One region of the Lysinibacillus sp. NPDC097214 genome, then DNA from elsewhere that is predicted to be linked to it. Evidence: riboswitches for the same ligand, from Rfam matches in the RefSeq annotation. Region 1 holds a riboswitch; each other region holds the start of a gene.

Evidence for each region. Region 1 has a riboswitch for cobalamin ahead of ACQKMI_RS19545 (hypothetical protein). Riboswitches for the same ligand answer to the same signal wherever they lie in the genome.
Region 2: it holds a riboswitch for cobalamin, as region 1 does, so the genes downstream of both, ACQKMI_RS12965 (energy-coupling factor ABC transporter permease) here and ACQKMI_RS19545 (hypothetical protein) in region 1, are expected to answer to the same signal.
Region 3: it holds a riboswitch for cobalamin, as region 1 does, so the genes downstream of both, cobT (nicotinate-nucleotide--dimethylbenzimidazole phosphoribosyltransferase) here and ACQKMI_RS19545 (hypothetical protein) in region 1, are expected to answer to the same signal.

Annotation. Positions count from the first base shown of each region.
Region 1 is NZ_JBNNSS010000009.1:170,324-176,405, forward strand. Features, by position in the region: gene ACQKMI_RS19520 (hypothetical protein) at 190-792, shown strand; gene ACQKMI_RS19525 (YjcZ family sporulation protein) at 1,054-1,161, opposite strand; gene ACQKMI_RS19530 (hypothetical protein) at 1,597-1,875, shown strand; gene ACQKMI_RS19535 (spore coat protein) at 2,444-2,833, shown strand; gene ACQKMI_RS19540 (YkvA family protein) at 2,985-3,395, shown strand; cobalamin riboswitch at 3,704-3,887, shown strand; gene ACQKMI_RS19545 (hypothetical protein) at 4,139-4,903, shown strand; gene ACQKMI_RS19550 (GTP-binding protein) at 5,097-6,082, opposite strand, start outside.
Region 2 is NZ_JBNNSS010000005.1:85,814-91,895, reverse strand. Features, by position in the region: gene cobJ (precorrin-3B C(17)-methyltransferase) at 1-1,396, opposite strand, end outside; gene ACQKMI_RS12970 ((2Fe-2S) ferredoxin domain-containing protein) at 1,401-1,772, opposite strand; cobalamin riboswitch at 1,909-2,092, opposite strand; cobalamin riboswitch at 2,515-2,699, shown strand; gene ACQKMI_RS12965 (energy-coupling factor ABC transporter permease) at 3,021-3,767, shown strand; gene ACQKMI_RS12960 (energy-coupling factor ABC transporter substrate-binding protein) at 3,769-4,041, shown strand; gene cbiQ (cobalt ECF transporter T component CbiQ) at 4,045-4,815, shown strand; gene ACQKMI_RS12950 (energy-coupling factor ABC transporter ATP-binding protein) at 4,815-5,651, shown strand; gene ACQKMI_RS12945 (S8 family peptidase) at 5,883-6,082, shown strand, end outside.
Region 3 is NZ_JBNNSS010000003.1:451,359-457,440, reverse strand. Features, by position in the region: gene glnA (type I glutamate--ammonia ligase) at 1-76, opposite strand, end outside; gene ACQKMI_RS09375 (MerR family transcriptional regulator) at 160-534, opposite strand; gene ACQKMI_RS09370 (aminotransferase class I/II-fold pyridoxal phosphate-dependent enzyme) at 979-2,229, opposite strand; gene ACQKMI_RS09365 (trimeric intracellular cation channel family protein) at 2,469-3,074, shown strand; gene cobT (nicotinate-nucleotide--dimethylbenzimidazole phosphoribosyltransferase) at 3,288-4,343, opposite strand; cobalamin riboswitch at 4,459-4,635, opposite strand; gene ACQKMI_RS09355 (DMT family transporter) at 4,796-5,665, opposite strand; gene ACQKMI_RS09350 (hypothetical protein) at 5,994-6,082, shown strand, end outside.

The DNA.
Region 1 (6,082 bases):
GAGATTAAAGCCCGTGCTTCACATATTATGACTAATATAATGAGATTGATTGTTGATTAAAAAGTATTTGATTTCATTTGCATATTAAATCATAAAGGAGAATGATGAAGTGAATTTTGGTTATTACCCAAATTGGACTGCAGATACTCAAAATGCTCTTGCTCAAGTACCTGGTGAAGGTGATTTCCGATGATGCCAAGTAGAATGCCAGGAGGAATGCCAAGTAGAATGCCAGGAGGAATGCCAAGTAGAATGCCAGGAGGAATGCCAAGTAGAATGCCAGGAGGAATGCCAGGAAGATTCCCAGGAGGAATGCCAGGAGGAATGCCAGGAAGATTCCCAGGAGGAATGCCAGGAGGAATGCCAGGAAGATTCCCAGGAGGAATGCCAGGAAGATTCCCAGGAGGAATGCCAGGAAGATTCCCAGGAGGAATGCCAGGAGGATTCCCAGGAAGATTCCCACGAAGATTCCCAAGAGTAATACCGATAGTAATACCAGTACCAGTACCAGGAGGAGGAGTCTATCCAGTACCAGGAAGTGGATATCCAACATCACCACCTCCTCAATATACGCCTCAAAAGCCTCAAGGATTTAATTACCTAATAGATTCGGGCGTTATGTCAAATTGCCTTAATAAATATACGTATGTTTGGATGACCGATGGAAGTGAATTTTGGTATTTTCCAACTAATTTAGGAGCTAACTCTGTAGGGGGTTATTATTATGATGGATATCAGTGGGTTTATTTTGCCATAGATACACAGTATATTGATGCCGCTGTTTGTAGTTAGAAATTTAAACATGAGTTGTTTAATAATAACCAAAGTAAATGAATGTAGTATGAAGTTTTAATAAGAATTATTATTATTTTTAGTGAAGCATCTCAATTGAGGTGCTTTTTATTATGCCTTGAGAGGTTGAGTACGAAATTGAAAGAGGAAAAATTAAATGGATCACCCGGAGGATAGCGACCCTTAGTAAAGTTTTGGAGGTGTAAGGTTAAATTAGTATTCCCTTACAACAGTTATGAGCATTATAGTTGGTAATTGGTATTAATAACCTTTCATCATGAAAGTAGCGCCGACAATAATCAATAGAATGAATAGAACAACAATTAGCGCAAATGCTGAACCAGTTCCACTTCCGTAATATTGAGACATAATATTGCCTCCTTTCTATAATTTATTATATGTACAGTTGTTAAAAGGAATTGCGATATTTGTCTTACCCATGAGGTCAATTAAGCTAGACGACCTTACAGTTACCGAGTTCCACGAGAGTTTAAGGGCACGTATAGACCAACTGGACAATAAAATTAGACAGATTAAAGTAAGCAATAATAGTAGCAGTACATTCCTTTTATACAATTGAGAGGTGATTAAATGAAGTGATTAGATGAAAAGTTAATTCAAGATACGATCAAGACAATCCAAACTCCATATAATTTTAACTTTTACGAGGAAAATCCATTTTCGATTAATGCAGTAATAACTAATTCTACATACAGTCCTAATTCCTCGTATCATATCCATTCATTAAGTTTATTCCAGTGTGGTGATTACACTAAGATAAAAGAGGATAGCGATAATATTTACATGGTTACGTCAGATATTTTAGAAATGTGTGTAGGAAAGTATAAGGGAACATTAGAGTATTGTAACTATTCAATTGCACGATATGAATTAGAAGAAATTATAGTAGGATATGACAAGATGGATAGACCAATTTATGAAACAGTTGAAACTTTAGTAGGTGTTATTCCTACAATTTTAAAATACAAAGATTTTTCAATCTCATCTAATGAAGCGGTTAATCTGAATGAACCAATCTATGAGATTACAGTACGTGATAATGAAGCAAGTAAGGAGTACTAGGAGTATTTTGGATTAAATGAGGATACATATGCTAAAGTAACTGTTTATAATGTGAGTTATCGCATTATTAATGTAGATTACAGCAAGCAAGGAATAATTCGAATTAGATTAGAAAAGTATTGACAAGAAGCGGATACCCCAAACTGTTTATTTTGTATGCTACCATATCAATTTTCACACGCCCATAAAAAAGAAGGCTGTTTTCTAAAAGATTGTTGTTATTAAAACATAAAGACAGATTAAATCTACAAAATGTGTAGATGGATTGTTCCAATCTCCAAATAACATCTTCAACAGTTTCATTATCTGCATTTAAATAAGGTATGGAATCTGTATATTCTTCATAAGCCTTTATCACTTGTTCAGCACATAATCGAGTAACTTATCTATTCTACAATAGAAATTAAACAACTTCCATGTATTCAACGTTTACTTCTTTAGCAGTCATGATAGAACAACTAATATAAATGACTATTATTATATTATTCTTCACTCCACCTTCCTTTTTGTCCAAACAACTGTATTTGATATGAATAAAATATTGAATAGAAGAGGAGGTGAATATAAAATGGCATCATTTGAAATTGGAGCGAGAAGTCTTTTCAATTTTCGAAACGAACGATTTTTCCTATTAGTTGAAGATGAAATTACAATTCCAGCTCAAGGTGTGGAGATTGATCCAGTTAATATCTATGAGATTGACCAACAAACTTTCAATTTTATCAGAGATGAAGGAGATACACCTGTGATTCGACCAGTTATTACTCTTCCACCTGTACCACCTGGATTTAAATTAGAACGAAAATGTATTTTTACAGTTGATAATGCATACTACGTAATTTATGATTTAGAAAATGGAACAGATAACAATGTTTTACTAAGAATCGGTGCAGCATTATTTAACTCCTTGAGAAATTCTGGTGTTCGTGAATGTGTTCCTCAAGATTTCATTAATTAGATGAATATTGTTATATATCCCCCACAATAAGGGTGGGTTTTATATTGAAAACAAGCGATCAATTTTATTGGTTGCTTGTTTTTTATTTTGAAGGATGTTTAACACTGTGTTCTGTTTCTCCATTTACTTTTATGATATATACTTGGTAGGAATGGGGGAGCATTTTTTCTATGAGATACAATTTACTATCAAAATTCAAATCCTTTGCAAAAAAATAAAACAAAATTTATTTGTACTCTACTTGTCTTATAAAGATCCAAGAACCCCATGGTATGCTAAACTTGTGGCAATATTTGTAGTTGCTTATGCCTTTAGCCCTATAGATTTAATTCCAGATTTCATTCCTGTTCTAGGATACGTCGATGATTTGATAATTGTACCTTTTGGAATAATCCTTGCATTAAAATTAATTCCAACATATGTGATTGATGATAATAAAGAATCTGCGGAAAAGTTAAAACAATCTGGAAAACCTAAGAATTGGTTTGTTGGCATTCTTTTTATAATTATTTGGATTATCTTTGCTGTTTGGATTTGTAAAGTTATTATTCATCATATTTAATGTATTGTTCAGCAAAACTCCTTCTTTCTTGCTGAACAATTACTTTCAGATATTCATTCAACATAGAGATGGAATTTTATTATTTCACTTTGGTATATCTGTTTAGAGGGTAACGGAAGGACTATAGTATTTAGCTGTAGTCTTTTTTTCTTTTATGAGTGAATCGTCCTCTTTTTTATTTGTAATAATATGGAGAAATATGAAAATTTACTTTTAAACTGACATCAATTGACTTTTAATCCACACACCTTTACAATTGATTTTAATAATTCAACAGGAATGTGGAGTATTTTAAATATCTCACAACTGAATAGCGTGGAGTAATAGGTGTAAATTGCGTGCAATTTACTTAAAAGGGAAGTCGGTGCAAATCCGACACTGTCCCGCAACTGTAAATGTGAGCGACTTTTCATATACCACTGTTAAACGATGGGAAGGGGAAAAGTAGCGATGATCATGAGTCAGGATACCTGCCTATTATGAGTACACACCATAACCCTACGAGGAATAGGAGGTGGCATGTTGACAAAACAGAATGCTCTGTTCGTCACTGTACGTCAAGCAGCCAAAATAAAAGAAGGTAGTCGCTTTCGAGGCAATTCTTTTATTCTTGGGTATAATTTGACATTATGTGATGAATGAAAAAGATAGAATGAAGGATTTCCTCTAATTGTAGGAGATCCTTTTTTTATGCGAAAGAAGACTTCCGTTTTGGAAAATATGTACGAAAAGAGGATGGAATTATGACGAATATTCATGAAAGTACAGCACAGGAATCGCAATATGTAGAAATGAAAATTTGTAAGCAGCCACGCACTGAAGTTGTCAAGAAAGCTACAACAAGAATGGTTGTAGAATCAATTGTCGATCAATTAATAGCTAGCAACCTTATTAGTAATGAACGATTGTTTGATCAAATTTTATATAACAAAGATATTATTTGGATTCAAAATGAAAGTTTTAATGGGCACCTTTTTGCAAAGGCTAACATTACAGATCAACTAAAAACAAAAACAAATGATTTTATGATGTATATGCCGACAAATCCAATTATGTACGAGGTGAATGGTGAACATTATCATTTAATTACACGCATTGATTCGACTCGTGCAAAACCAAATATAGAGCGACTTGCCCATGCTCCTAAGCCAATACTAAGTGCTGCTCGGGTAAATGATTTATTGTGCTCGATAGTGATGCGTTTTTATGAAGTATATTTAGACGATTTATCACGAGTAGCTCATAAAAATAAACAACTGATTAATTTTGTAGAGCGAGAGTATCATCAATTTTTAGAAGCTGTGAAGGAACTAAATGATTATCATTTAAACTGGCACCCACGTGGTAAAGGTCATGAACTATTGCTCGAACTGATTGATAATTTACAACTTTTGAAAAGTAGACCTGGCAAGGTTTTAATGGATTTCTCTTATTCCCACAGCTACGTTGTTGTGGAACCTTCATATCGCATTTTCAAACAGACACAGAAAATGATACAAGCTTTGTGAATTAAAAATGCGCGGGGTGAAGATGAATACCCGCGATAGCAGGGGAAATACCCGCGATAGCAGTGGGAATACCCGCGGAAGAAAGGTAAATACCCGCGGAAGGAAAGCAAATACCCGCGCGAGACAAGATAATACCCACGAAACATGAAAAACAGGACATTGATCTAACAAATCATGTCCTGTTTTTTAAAATTTAGTCAATACAATGCATCGCTGCTTGTGCCTCGTGCCATGGAACGGAGTAGCCCTTGCCTTTTGCGCAAAAAATACTAGAGGATGAATATTCAGGATCGGCGTTCTTATCGTAGCCAATTTGCTCAATAATGTCTTCTGTATCGTGACACGTATCGTAGCCATCAAATTGTAGTGAGAGTACGCCTTTCCCATTGGTGTAGGCGGCAAAGGTTGTACTGTAGTTCATAAATGTTGAGACAGGGGCTCGACCGGTTACAATCGCATCATGTTCAGTTATGATGGGCGCGTCAAATGTACCGGCAGCTTGCTGAATGTCTGTCATCATGCGACCAATAAAATCACTAGGCGCTTTAAGTTTAAAGCGGTAATATGGCTCAAGTAATACATTTTCTGCTTGTTCCAGCCCTTGCCGTAATGCACGGAATGTTGCTTCACGGAAATCGCCACCTTCAGTATGTTTAATATGTGCGCGTCCCGTTAAGAGCGTGAAGCGAATATCTGTCACGGGAAAACCGGTTAACAGCCCATGATGATCGCGCTCGAATAAATGTTTTTCAATAAGTCGTTGATGCCCAACTGATAAATCATCCGCGTGGCATGTGTTGACAAATGTATTGCCGGTACCGCGTGTATTTGGCTCCATCAATAAATGGACTTCTGCGTAATGCTTTAATGGCTCAAAATGGCCATAGCCTGTCACAGTTGTGGCGATCGTTTCCATATACAAAATCTGTGGATCGCTAAATGAAATGTCTAGCGAGAAGCGTGTATGAAGCACTTCGATAAGCACCTCGAGTTGGATGACACCCATAATATGTACATGAATTTCTTGAAATTTTTCATGCCATAGCACACGTAATGAAGGTTCTTCTACTTCAAGTATGCGGAAAGTTTTTAAAACTTCCTTTATATGCTGATCGCCTTCATAGTGTACTTTTGCCTGTAAAGTCGGTACTAACTCATAGGGCTGAGGATTACTTGAAT
Region 2 (6,082 bases), on a different contig from region 1:
CATCAAATACCGCTCGATAACACGCCATTCCACAGCCATTAAAGCCAATATTTAATGTTTTCGGTAACGACATGCCACCAAGCTTTTCTTGAATCTCTTCCGCATATGGAATCGAATCGGTTTTTTCTCCGTAGCAGAAATCACAAGCCTTTAACGACAGTACGTCACCAATTGGTGTTAGTAAAAAGCCCACTTCACGAAGCTTTGCTGTAATTACTTCAGGCTCAGACGTTGGAATTTTCAAATGAATTTGATGGTCAGGTGTATACTCCATCGTTCCTTCTTCACCAACTACCTCAGCTAATGTCATCATTTGTTGAGGAGTAAAAAACTTATTGGCTACCCCTGGACTAACAGCTAATTCAAAAATGGATTCGATTTTTTGTTGAACAAGCTTAGGTGAACTCTTCACAGCGCTCGTTCCCTTCACCATTGCCAGAGCTGCTGTTGCCAATTCAAGTGATGATTTTTTAAGCTTTGGTTCTGGTGTTATGGCTAAACTGGGTTTTATACGATTCGCGTTGGGATCTGTTGCAAAATCATTCCGCGCTACCCCTGTTTCCTGATTCATGGCCCATGGTTCATTTTCTTCCTTCAGTCGTTGATGTGGTCGTAACGGCTGTTTTTCTTCACCAAGTGTATATTTGCGCTGATAACCACGTGGTGTGATCATTTTATTGTCGTAGAAAAATGTTGTCGAATTCCCGATAATAACGGTTGTTAACATGCCGATATCATGTTCGAGCATTTCTGCTAAAGTCGTCATCGTAATTTCCTGACGATCACGATACGCGCTTTTCACAAGACCAACCGGTGTATCTGGCGAACGATATTCTAATAAAATTCGTTGTGCCTCTACGATTTGTCTCGTACGACGTCCACTTTTTGGGTTATAAAGTGCAATCACAAAATCCGCCATCGCCGCTGCTTCTACTCGCTTTGCAATTAAATTCCAAGGAGTTAAGTGGTCACTTAAACTAATGGTACAGGCGTCATGCATAATTGGAGCACCTAGTAAACTTGCACACGAATTAATAGCAGAAATACCTGGAACAATTTCTACCTCGATACCAGTGGCTTCTGTCCAGCCAAGCTCTATTAATACCTCATACACTAATCCGGCCATTCCATAAACACCGGCATCACCGCTGGAAATAACCGATACGATACTTCCAGCCTCTGCTTGACGTACCGCTTCTTGTGCACGTGAAACTTCCTCTGTCATACCAGTGCTAATAATCGACTTTGCACTAACTAAATCCTGAATAAGCTCAACATAGGTTTTATAACCAATGATCATATGACTTTGTTGGAGTGCCTCTACAGCACGAGTCGTAATATGTTTAAAGTCTCCAGGGCCAAAGCCAACTACGAAAATCTTCCCTTTTTGCGCCATTTTGTTACCCCTCTTTCACCTTTTCAATACCTTTAATGGCTGTTGTTTGTGCTGTACGCTGTAACGAACCTTCACGTAAAGTAAAGACATGTTCATTTAGTAACGATTCATGATTTAAATCTTGTACAAGTGCTCTCCCATGCTCAGTTGTCGGAACACGGTACCAATTCCCCTGAGGATAAGCAATGACAACACAAGCATCCTTACACCTGCCGTTACAGCGAGTTCTTGTCGTATGTATTTCCTTATCAAGTTCCAGTAACTGTATTTCATCACGAATTGCCTGAGTAATGTCCTCAGCATCTTTTTTCATACAGCTACTACCATTGCATATAAAAAGATGTGTTTTCATCCCCTCTAAATTCCAAGTTGTCATAAATTTTCTCCCCTCATTTGCTTTTAGGAAAAAGAAAAACCTTCACTCTAGACGAAGAGTAAAGGTTTGTAGAAGCCAAAAAAAACGAATAAAGATATGTACTCGCTTTCGCTTCAACTTCTCCCTCCGAAAAGTTTGCATGCATCATCACATAAGCAGGTTTCCTGACTTAAGCTTCCTTTTACTTTCGCGCCTTCCTAGTTTTCACTAGTGGCATCCGCGATTTCATCAGCTATTACAGTAGCGGGGGCTGTATCGGACTCTCACCGATTTCCCTATTATCTTGAAAATATTCAAGCACTTATGGATGTTTTATATGAATTTATTGTTTTAACTTCTTTCAGCAAATCTCCCACCTATATGGTGGTGAGATGAATGCGAGTTTAAGTTATTCTTCATCAAGTGTCCAAACATCCCCTGAAAGAAGTTAAAGCCTCCGGCGGATGTCAAGAAATCGGAAAATAGTTCTTTGTGCAAGCACAAAGCCGATTCCGGACGCAATTATGCCGAGGCATAATTGATTGTGATTAAAATTTAAAAACTGTTTCTATCATAGCTTATTTTTTTAAAATTTCAATATTTCTTTCTTAAATTGTGACATTTTCATTAAATTTTTATAGAAAATATGACATTATTATTCTATTTATCTAAATTTTCGACATAGACACTCAATTTAAAATCTTTTCACAAAAAAGTATAGCATATATATGGAAATTCATGTTACACTTTGTCGTGAAATCTCACAACTTTATCTTTTTTCGGTGCGAATTGTTCATCATTTCGCTTAAAAGGGAAGCCGGTTTAAGTCCGGCGCGGTCCCGCCACTGTACTAGGGAGTTTTATAGATAATGTCACTGTCCAAAGGATGGGAAGGCCTATAAAACGTTGAACTAAAGCCAGGAGACCTGCCGAAAAATATGTGATCGTTTCAACCTACGAGGATGGGTGTGCGGCTGAGCAGATTAGAATTTTATTTGCATTTTTAAGCTATGCACTTTTCCAATTTCGGAAAAGTGTTTTTTTTCATTCAGAATAGACTCCATCTCAAGGTGGTAGATGAGTACAGATATGGTTCCAATTGGGCTAAAACACCTACTGAATGAAAAAAAGCCTCCGGCGGATGTCACGGATTTTGAAAGGAATGAATTGTGCATGCACAATTCAAAATCCGGACGCAATTACGCCAAGGCGAAATTGGTTTTGTTCGCATACTAATTCGAAAAATTTTAATGTGAGGAGGAGAGATTTTTGAAATTCTCAGGTTGGAAGCTTAGTTATTTCTTATTGGCATTTTTATTCGTGCCAGATCGTGCATTTGCGATGCATATTATGGAGGGCTTTTTGCCAATCGAATGGGCGATTTTTTGGTGGGTCGTATCGATTCCTTTTATTATTTTAGGATTACGTTCTATTCGTAAAACCATTGATGAAAATCCTGAAACAAAAATGATATTAGGACTATCGGGTGCCTTTGCCTTTGTGCTATCAGCCTTAAAAATCCCTTCTGTAACGGGTAGTTGTTCGCATCCGACAGGGGTTGGACTTGGGACAGTTCTTTTTGGACCATTAGCGATGAGTGTTATCGGGACAATCGTATTATTATTCCAATCTTTACTTTTGGCACATGGTGGGCTTACAACATTAGGAGCAAACACCTTTTCCATGGCCATTATGGGCCCTATTATCGCTTACTATGTATTTAAGGGCTCACAAAAAATGGGACTGTCGTTTTCAGTAGCAGTCTTTTTAGCAGCAATGCTTGGTGACTTAGGTACGTATATTGTCACTTCTGTACAATTAGCTCTTGCCTTCCCTTCTGAGGTCGGAGGCTTTATGGCTTCATTCACAAAGTTTGCTGGCATTTTTGCATTAACACAAATTCCTCTTGCTGTTAGTGAAGGCATTTTAACAGTGATTGTTATGAACTTCTTGAAAAAATATAATGTGAGTGAATTAAAGGCTTTACGTGTTTTCTCAGCAAAGGAGGCTCACTAACATGAAAAAAAATTTATTGCTCTTAGCAGTTGTTGTGTTGTTAGCAATCATTCCCCTCTTCATTCAAAAAGGCGCAGATTTTGAAGGTGCTGATGGTGAAGCGGAGGCAGCAATTGGTGAAATAGATGCTAGCTACGAGCCATGGTTTGAAAGTTTATGGGAGCCACCAAGTGGTGAAATTGAAAGTTTATTATTTGCACTACAAGCTGCTATTGGAGCCGGATTTATCGGCTATTTCATCGGCTTAATGCGCGGTAAACATAAAGAGGGTTAAGCGATGTTACTCATTGATAAGTATGCTTATATGAATAAACTAGCGTCTGTTCATCCGCTAGAAAAAATGACGTTATCCCTTGGGCTTCTTCTATTGTCGCTTATCATAAGAGATGAACGAATTTCACTCATTACATTTATTGTGATGAGTGCTTTTATCATTTTAGGTGCAAAAATCCCTGCTAAATATTACGCAAAATTGCTATTGCTACCTGGATTTTTTTTACTATCGAGTCTAGTATCCATTTTAATTTCTATAGCGCCAGCAACAAGTACGCTACCTTCAACTATTTGGTCATTTTCCCTTCATCATTGGACAATATTTGTTGGCAGTGCGAGCTTAGCGACAGCGCAACAGCTTTTTTTCATCGTCCTTGGTAGCATTAGCTGTTTGTACTTTTTAATTCTCACAACATCAGTCCAATCTATTTGTTACGTCTTGCGACAATGGCGACTGCCCATTTTATTCGTAGAGCTACTAGAACTAACGTATCGTTTTATTTTTATCTTTTTAGACAGTATGCAAAAAATTCATCTTGCGCAGCAGGCACGTCTAGGATACAGCTCCCCTATGCAGTGGCTTCGCTCGGTCTCAATGCTGATTGCTGCTTTATTTGTCGAGATGTTCCAACGAAGTCGTGAGCTAACCAACGCGATGGAAGCACGTGGTGGCGAAACCGTTTATTGGCAGGAAAAGGCCAGCTATAACACGAAAAATTGGTTAGGTATTGCTGCGATTTTTATACTCCTCATCATTTATGGAGGTTTTTTCTAATGACAGACTTATACTTTGAATTAACACATTTATCTTATGCGTATGCAGACGGAACGCATGCTTTAACAGACATTACCCTTCAGATTCCAAAGGGAAAAAAAGTTGCTTTACTTGGTCATAATGGAGCTGGAAAATCAACGTTATTCCAGCATTTAAATGGAATTTTGAAGCCTACAGCTGGAAGTATAACCTTTCAAGGCACAGCACTTAACTATAGTAGAAAGGCATTAAAAGACTTACGTCAACAGGTTGGTATTGTTTTTCAGGATGCAGACAACCAGCTTTTTTCTGGCACTGTTAAGCAAGATATTTCATTTGGACCTCTAAATCTTGGCTGGACAACTGAAAAAATCGAAGAAAAAATTGCGTGGGCTATCGCTCAAACCGAAGTTGAAGCATTGCTCGATAAGCCGATACATTTTTTAAGTGTTGGACAGAAAAAACGTGTCGCAATGGCAGGAGTACTTGCAATGGAACCATCCGTTTTATTATTAGATGAACCAACAGCTGGACTAGATAATTATTATAGTGCACAAGTTTTACACTATTTAGCTACGTTAGAAAACGGTGAACGAAGCATTTTACTAGCGACGCACGATATCCCATTAGCCTATGAATGGGCAGATCAAATAATCGTCATGGAAGCTGGGAGAATTATTTATAATGGGGATCCCGTTGAACTGTTCTTTCAAGAGGATTTGCTCGAAAGAGCCCATCTTGAACGCCCATGGGTCTTCGAAGTGGCCATTGCATTACAAAATAAAAAACTATTTGAGAATAATAGTAAAATACCTCGTTCTAAGGAAGATTTATACAGACTGATTGAGCAGTTATAAGACAATTTGTCCATAGTTGGAATTTATCGCGGCTAATACACTCGCCTCTCCTACTCCAATCTTACAAATCGGGTAGGAATGGCAACCGTAATTTCTACGATGGATAAAACATATGGTAAAATATAGAATGGAATATTTGAAAAATATATCCTCATTTACGAAACTTTTCTATCAGTCATTCGTAATAGTATAGATGTCACAAATAATTAATGACCCAAGGAGGGAAAACAGTTGAAGAACTGGAAGAAGAAATCTATCGCTTTAGTAGCATCTGCAGCACTAATGGTTCCTGCTACTTCTGCCTTCGCTGAGGCTCCACAAAAAACAGCAAAGAACCAAGATCTAGTGAAAGTAGCTAGCAATAAGGACCAAATATTCAAAAATCAAAAAGAATGGATTAGTAAGGATACAATTATCGTCAAACATTCAGG
Region 3 (6,082 bases), on a different contig from region 1:
TAAATTGTAGACGTATAAAGCTTACGTTTTTTTCTTCGATTAGACGTTTAATGTCTTCTTTAGTGTATTTACCCACAGTTTTCCACACTCCTATAAATTGTCTAGCTTTTTATCATTACCCTACTCTATTAAAAAAGAAATGAATGATGTTGCCTCTTATTAATAGAATCGAGATAAATCCCCACGACGGATGGATGATTTTTGCATGCGCTGCGCTTGACGCACTTCTTCACGCATGATGTTACGTAATTCTGAGTCACTTAAATCACGTTCATCTGTTGAAACAGGTTCATTCTTTTTAGCGAACAGCTTTTTAATTTTAGCCATGTTCATACCCTGATCCAAATAATCTTTAATTTCCAGCAGCGTATCGACGTCATTTAACGAAAACATTCGACGATTGCCTTCTGTTCGGTGCGGCTCAATTAAATGGTGTTCTTCATAATAACGAATCTGGCGTGCCGAAAGCTCTGTCAATTGCATTACGATATTCATAGATAATAACGGCATAGTTCGTCTGATTTCACGACTCATTTAAGTCCCCTCCAATACCTGCTAATAATATAACGAAAAAATCACAGTGTCAACCATTCATGTAAGGTTTCCTAACATGGATTGAAATAATTTTTTTGAAATGATGAAAAATTGTAAAAAACTAAACTTAATATCCTAACGTGGGGTTGATTTCCGTTTCGGCTTTGCGCTTTGTCGCTGCCGCTTCGCTTTCGCGCAGAGCAAAGCTTCCTGGGGGCGTCCGATGAGCCGCTTGGGCCAACCCGATGTTGGTCACGAAGGCGTTATCATAGGATGTGATACTTGTAGCCTTCGTTCCTCTATTGCTAATCCCCAAGGAGTCGCCCAGTCGGAACGAAGATCTACTTATATAAATGGCATTCTTTTAAGAAATTTCATCTTCAACTGTTCGTCCATAAATAAAAAAACTATTCAAAATGGATGTTTTGAATAGTTTTTCGTTACTTATTTTTGGATTTTTTGAACTGCACTACAAATAGCAAATTTTACGTGTTCGTATGTTAACCCACCTTGAATAAATGCGGTATATGGCGGACGAATAGGACCGTCTGCTGTAAGCTCAATGCTTGAACCTTGAATGAAAGTTCCAGCTGCCATGATGACATCATCCTCATAGCCAGGCATATACGCTGGCTCAGGTGCATAATGCGCATTAATTGGTGAGTTCGCTTGAATTTCACGGCAAAAAGCAATCATTTGTTCCGCCGTTTGGAAAGAAACCGATTGAATTAAGTCCGTACGATTCGCATCATACCTTGGAGATGTATTCATGCCTATTTCCCCCAGCATAGCAGCTGTGAAAATGGCACCTTTTAATGCTTGAGATACAACATGTGGCGCAAGGAAAAATCCTTGATAGAAATCACCGAGCGTATTTAATGTTGCCCCTGCTTCAGCACCAATACCTGGCGATGTCATACGATAAGCACATTTTTCTACTAAATCTGCACGCCCCGCAATATAACCACCAATTTTTGCTAAGCCTCCACCAGGATTTTTAATGAGCGATCCTGCTATTAAATCAGCCCCAACCTCTGTCGGTTCCTGTGCCTCAACAAATTCTCCGTAGCAATTATCAACGAAAATAACTGCATCTGGTGCTAGTTCACGGATCTTTGCACACATTTCTGCAATTTGCGAAATGGTAAAGGATGGGCGTGTTGCATAGCCCTTCGAACGTTGGATAGCAATCATTTTGGTGTTTGGTGTAATTGCAGCTGCAACACCTTCCCAATCGATTTCTTGATTATTCAATAAATCCACATGGCTATAACCGATTTTATAATCTTTTAACGAACCAGTATCCTTATCGCCACCATCGACAATTGATTGCAATGTATCATACGGCTGCCCCGAAATATAAAGTAATTCATCACCAGGACGTAGTACTCCGAATAAGCTAAGTGTGATTGCATGTGTACCAGAAATAATTTGCGGACGTACAATAGCAGCCTCCGCTCCAAAGACCTCTGCATAAACACGTTCTAGATTGTCACGCCCCTCATCATCATAGCCATAACCGTTAGACGGGTGCAGATGATAATCACTTACTTGATGCTTACGGAACGCAGCAAGCACTTTTTGTTGATTGAAGAACGCCATCTCTTCTACCTTTGCATGAAAAGGGCGTACCTTTTCTTCTATTTTAGCAGCTAATGCTAGTGTTTCTTCTGATAAATTGGTTGTAAAAGTCATTCTGTTCTTCTCCATTTCACATATGTTCAAATCTTATCTTAACAATTTCTGAGCTTGCCTGCAAAATTTGCTTTTATTTCTACTTGCATTAGGCGCTAAGTTAAATTACAAACTACTTCTATTTAATTCTGCTATAATAAGATATTTGATATCTGATAATTCCAAATCGTAAGTCGATGCTTTCTAGTATGTAATCTACAACAACATGAAATGATTTATTCATATAAGGGGTGAAAGGGTTGGCTTGGGAGGTTTTTAGTATCATTGGAACAATTGCCTTCGCTATTTCCGGGGCAATAATTGCAATGGAGGAAGAATACGATTTATTCGGTGTCTATATACTCGGTATCGTAACTGCTTTTGGTGGTGGGGCTATACGAAATCTACTAATAGGTTTACCTGTAACTACACTGTGGGGTCAAGATATGATGTTCCAAATTGCCATTGCAGCGATTACGCTATTTTTCTTATTTCCACATCGACTCATTCAGCATTGGCATCGCTGGGGTAATTTCACCGATGCTATTGGATTATCAGCATTTGCGATTCAAGGTGCCCTTTATGCTGTGAAGCTCGACATGCCTATTAGCGCGGTTATTGTAGCTGCTGTCTTAACAGGTTCAGGTGGTGGAATTGTCCGCGATTTATTAGCTAGACGACAACCATTAGTCCTCCGTGATGAAATCTATGGTGTTTGGGCAGCACTAGCCGGGCTTATTATAGGACTTCAACTATTTTCAGGCGATATCTTTTTATATATATTATTTGGTGTGATTATCGTACTAAGAATACTTTCATATATGAAAAAATGGCGTTTACCGTTACGGAAGTTGAATCGAGCATAGCTTTCTTTCCTTACAGCGTTGTATAAAAACAAGCCCAAATAACTTGATTTGAGCTTGTTTTTAATTTTATACCTGTTGTTACTCTTCTATCCCTATATGTCTTATTCACTCATTATAAATAACCATTTTTTACCATAATTTTACTACTTTGCAGAGTGCATCCATGACAGCAATAATAGGCACCGAATGTAAACATTGAGCTGTATCTAAAAATTACTTTTTCAACAGCAGCATAGCTTCCTCTAATGTAGCCATGTTTTTCATCATAGAGCTTGCTGCATCCAAAATAGGAAAGGCTAAAGCTGCACCAGATCCCTCTCCTAATCGCATATTCATCTGTAGCATAGGTTCAATTCCAAGCATTTCAGCGGCGATTTTTGCGCCTGGTTCTTCAGAGGCATGAGAAGGAATGATATAGTCTTTTACGTTTGGCTCGAGTTCGTACGCAATAAGAGCAGCAATAGTAGAAATAAATCCATCAATAACAACAGGTTTGCGATGTGCAGCAGCAGCAAGTATCACCCCAGCCATAGCACCTATTTCTAACCCTCCGACTTTTGCAAGAATATCAATAGCATCATGACGATTTGGTTTGTTTAATGCAATAGCATTGTGAATGACCTCTACTTTATGTAATATCCCCCCTGGTCCAACACCTGCGCCGAAGCCTGTCACTTCATTCGGATGACAATCGCGAAGAACCGATAATATAGCAGCACTCGGTGTTGTATTACCAATCCCCATTTCACCTGTCCCGAGTACATTTATCCCATTTTTGATTTCTTCCGTAGCTACTTCAATTCCTACTTCAATGGATTGAATGGCTTCTTCCCTTGACATAGCAGGACCTTTTGCCATATTGTCCGTTCCGTATTTAATTTTTTTAATAATGACACCAGCATCATGTGGAATATCCTCTTTTACGCCAACGTCTACTGTGACAACTTTTGCATCTGTGATTTTTGCGATAGCACAGACACCCGTTCCTCCTCTAGGGAAATTTAACGTTTGAAAGACCGTCACATTTTGTGGATTTGATGTTACCCCTTCCTCACAAACACCATGATCTGCTGCACAGACAATAATTGCTTTCTTATCTATCGTAGGAAATAGTTCACCTGTAATACCGGATAGTTGCACAGCTAGAGCCTCCAACTTCCCTAAGCTACTAGGTGGCTTGCAAAGTGCATCTATGCGTTCCCTTGCCTGCTCCATCATTTTGTGGTCAGCGCTTTGAATGTTTTGAATCGTTTGTTGTAATAATTGCATGAAAATTTCCCCTTTCTGTTTTGCCCTTGTTACTCGAAGAATGATTTAGAGAAAAAAATAAAAAGCCTGTAGTTTATTCCATAACAAATAAACTACAGACTTTTCCATCGTCTATATAATACGAAGCAGATAGGCAGGTCTCCTGGCTCAATTTCAACATTTCATAGAACCTTCCCAGAACGATGCTAGTGGCATTCTCTATGAAACTCCCTTTTACAGTGGTGGGACCGCTAAAGCTTTTCACTTTATTCCCTATTCTCCCGCAATGGGCACCTAATGCTTTTATGCAATTATTTTAAATTTACGACAAAGTGATTTTTGTGTCAATATTTTGTTTTTTTAGAAAGCATTAAAATAAAGTTAATACACTCGGAGTGTGTCCGACATTATAATCTAGAAAAGCTCCCTAATAGCCAAATAAAAAAGACTTTTGGGAGCATCTTGTTCGTTTATTACTGAGATACTGGTTTTGTTTTATCGATTTCACTCAGACATGTTGCACCGAGCAAAAGAATAGCGCCGATTATTTGTAGAGGCGTCATTTTTTCTCCTAAAATCATCGTTGAAATCACTAATGATGTCAGTGGATCAATATAGCTTAAAATAGCTATGCTTTGGCCTTTTAGATGACGCATTCCGAAAAAGAATAGATAGAAGCCGATCCCAGCATGGACAATGCCCAATGCAATAAGTAAACTAATTGATTTTATATCGATTTGCATGACTTGAAACCCATTGGTCCCCAAAAGATAAAGTGCAAGGAATAACGCTGCTAAAGCAAGCTGAATAATCGTATTATCTGGCTCTTTTAATCCATGAATATACTTATTCGTAAATGTTACTACTGTATAGAAACAAGCTGCAATAAGCCCATATACAATACCTATATAATGTAAGCTCGTTTCGGTAGTTTGACTTTGGACGATAAAATACAGTCCTACTAGAGCCACACAAACATAAAAAATTTTCCTTGCAACTATTTTCTCTTTCAAAACGATAGGTGATAAACAAATGACTAGTACTGGTGCCAAATAGTAACTTAGCGCTGCATTTGCGATGGTTGTTTCCTTGTACGCTTGGAAAAGAAAAATCCAATTCCCGCATAAGGCAAAACTCGAAAGTAGCAATGGCCATTTATTTTGCAAAATAGTTGTTTTCGTAAACCTTTCTTTTTTACAAAGGAAAATCAACAGTAAAAAACAAGAGCCAATTAGACTCATCCAAAAGGCAATTTCACTTGAAGGCAACTTAATGTATTTTGCAAAAACACCGACAGCTCCAAAAATAATCATTGATACAATAAAAGATAGTTTTCCGCTCATTTCTAATTCCTACTTTCTACATGTATATAGTTTCCGATATACAGTAGAATCTATTGAGAATTAGCAAGCTTTTAATGAATGCCTAAACAGTAGATTCTACTGTAAAGACATTGTTGGGGGTGCAATCGTTCGATACATACTTATCCCTCCTTAACGGATTTAATTGTAACATATTTCTGAATATTCATGCGTAAGAATATTAATGCTAGATGCTATCTTTTGATAAGTGCCGAAACGATAAAAATTATCGAAAACTGGCATGCTAGATAAGTTTGGGAATTAATAAAATCTAAGGTAGGACAAAATTAAAAAGGTAGGCGAAGAGACGATGGATACAAAAGAACTAAGAACCGCAATTGCTGAAACATGTAAAAAATATGATAGCCTATATGCTCAACTAGTAAAACCGATAAACCA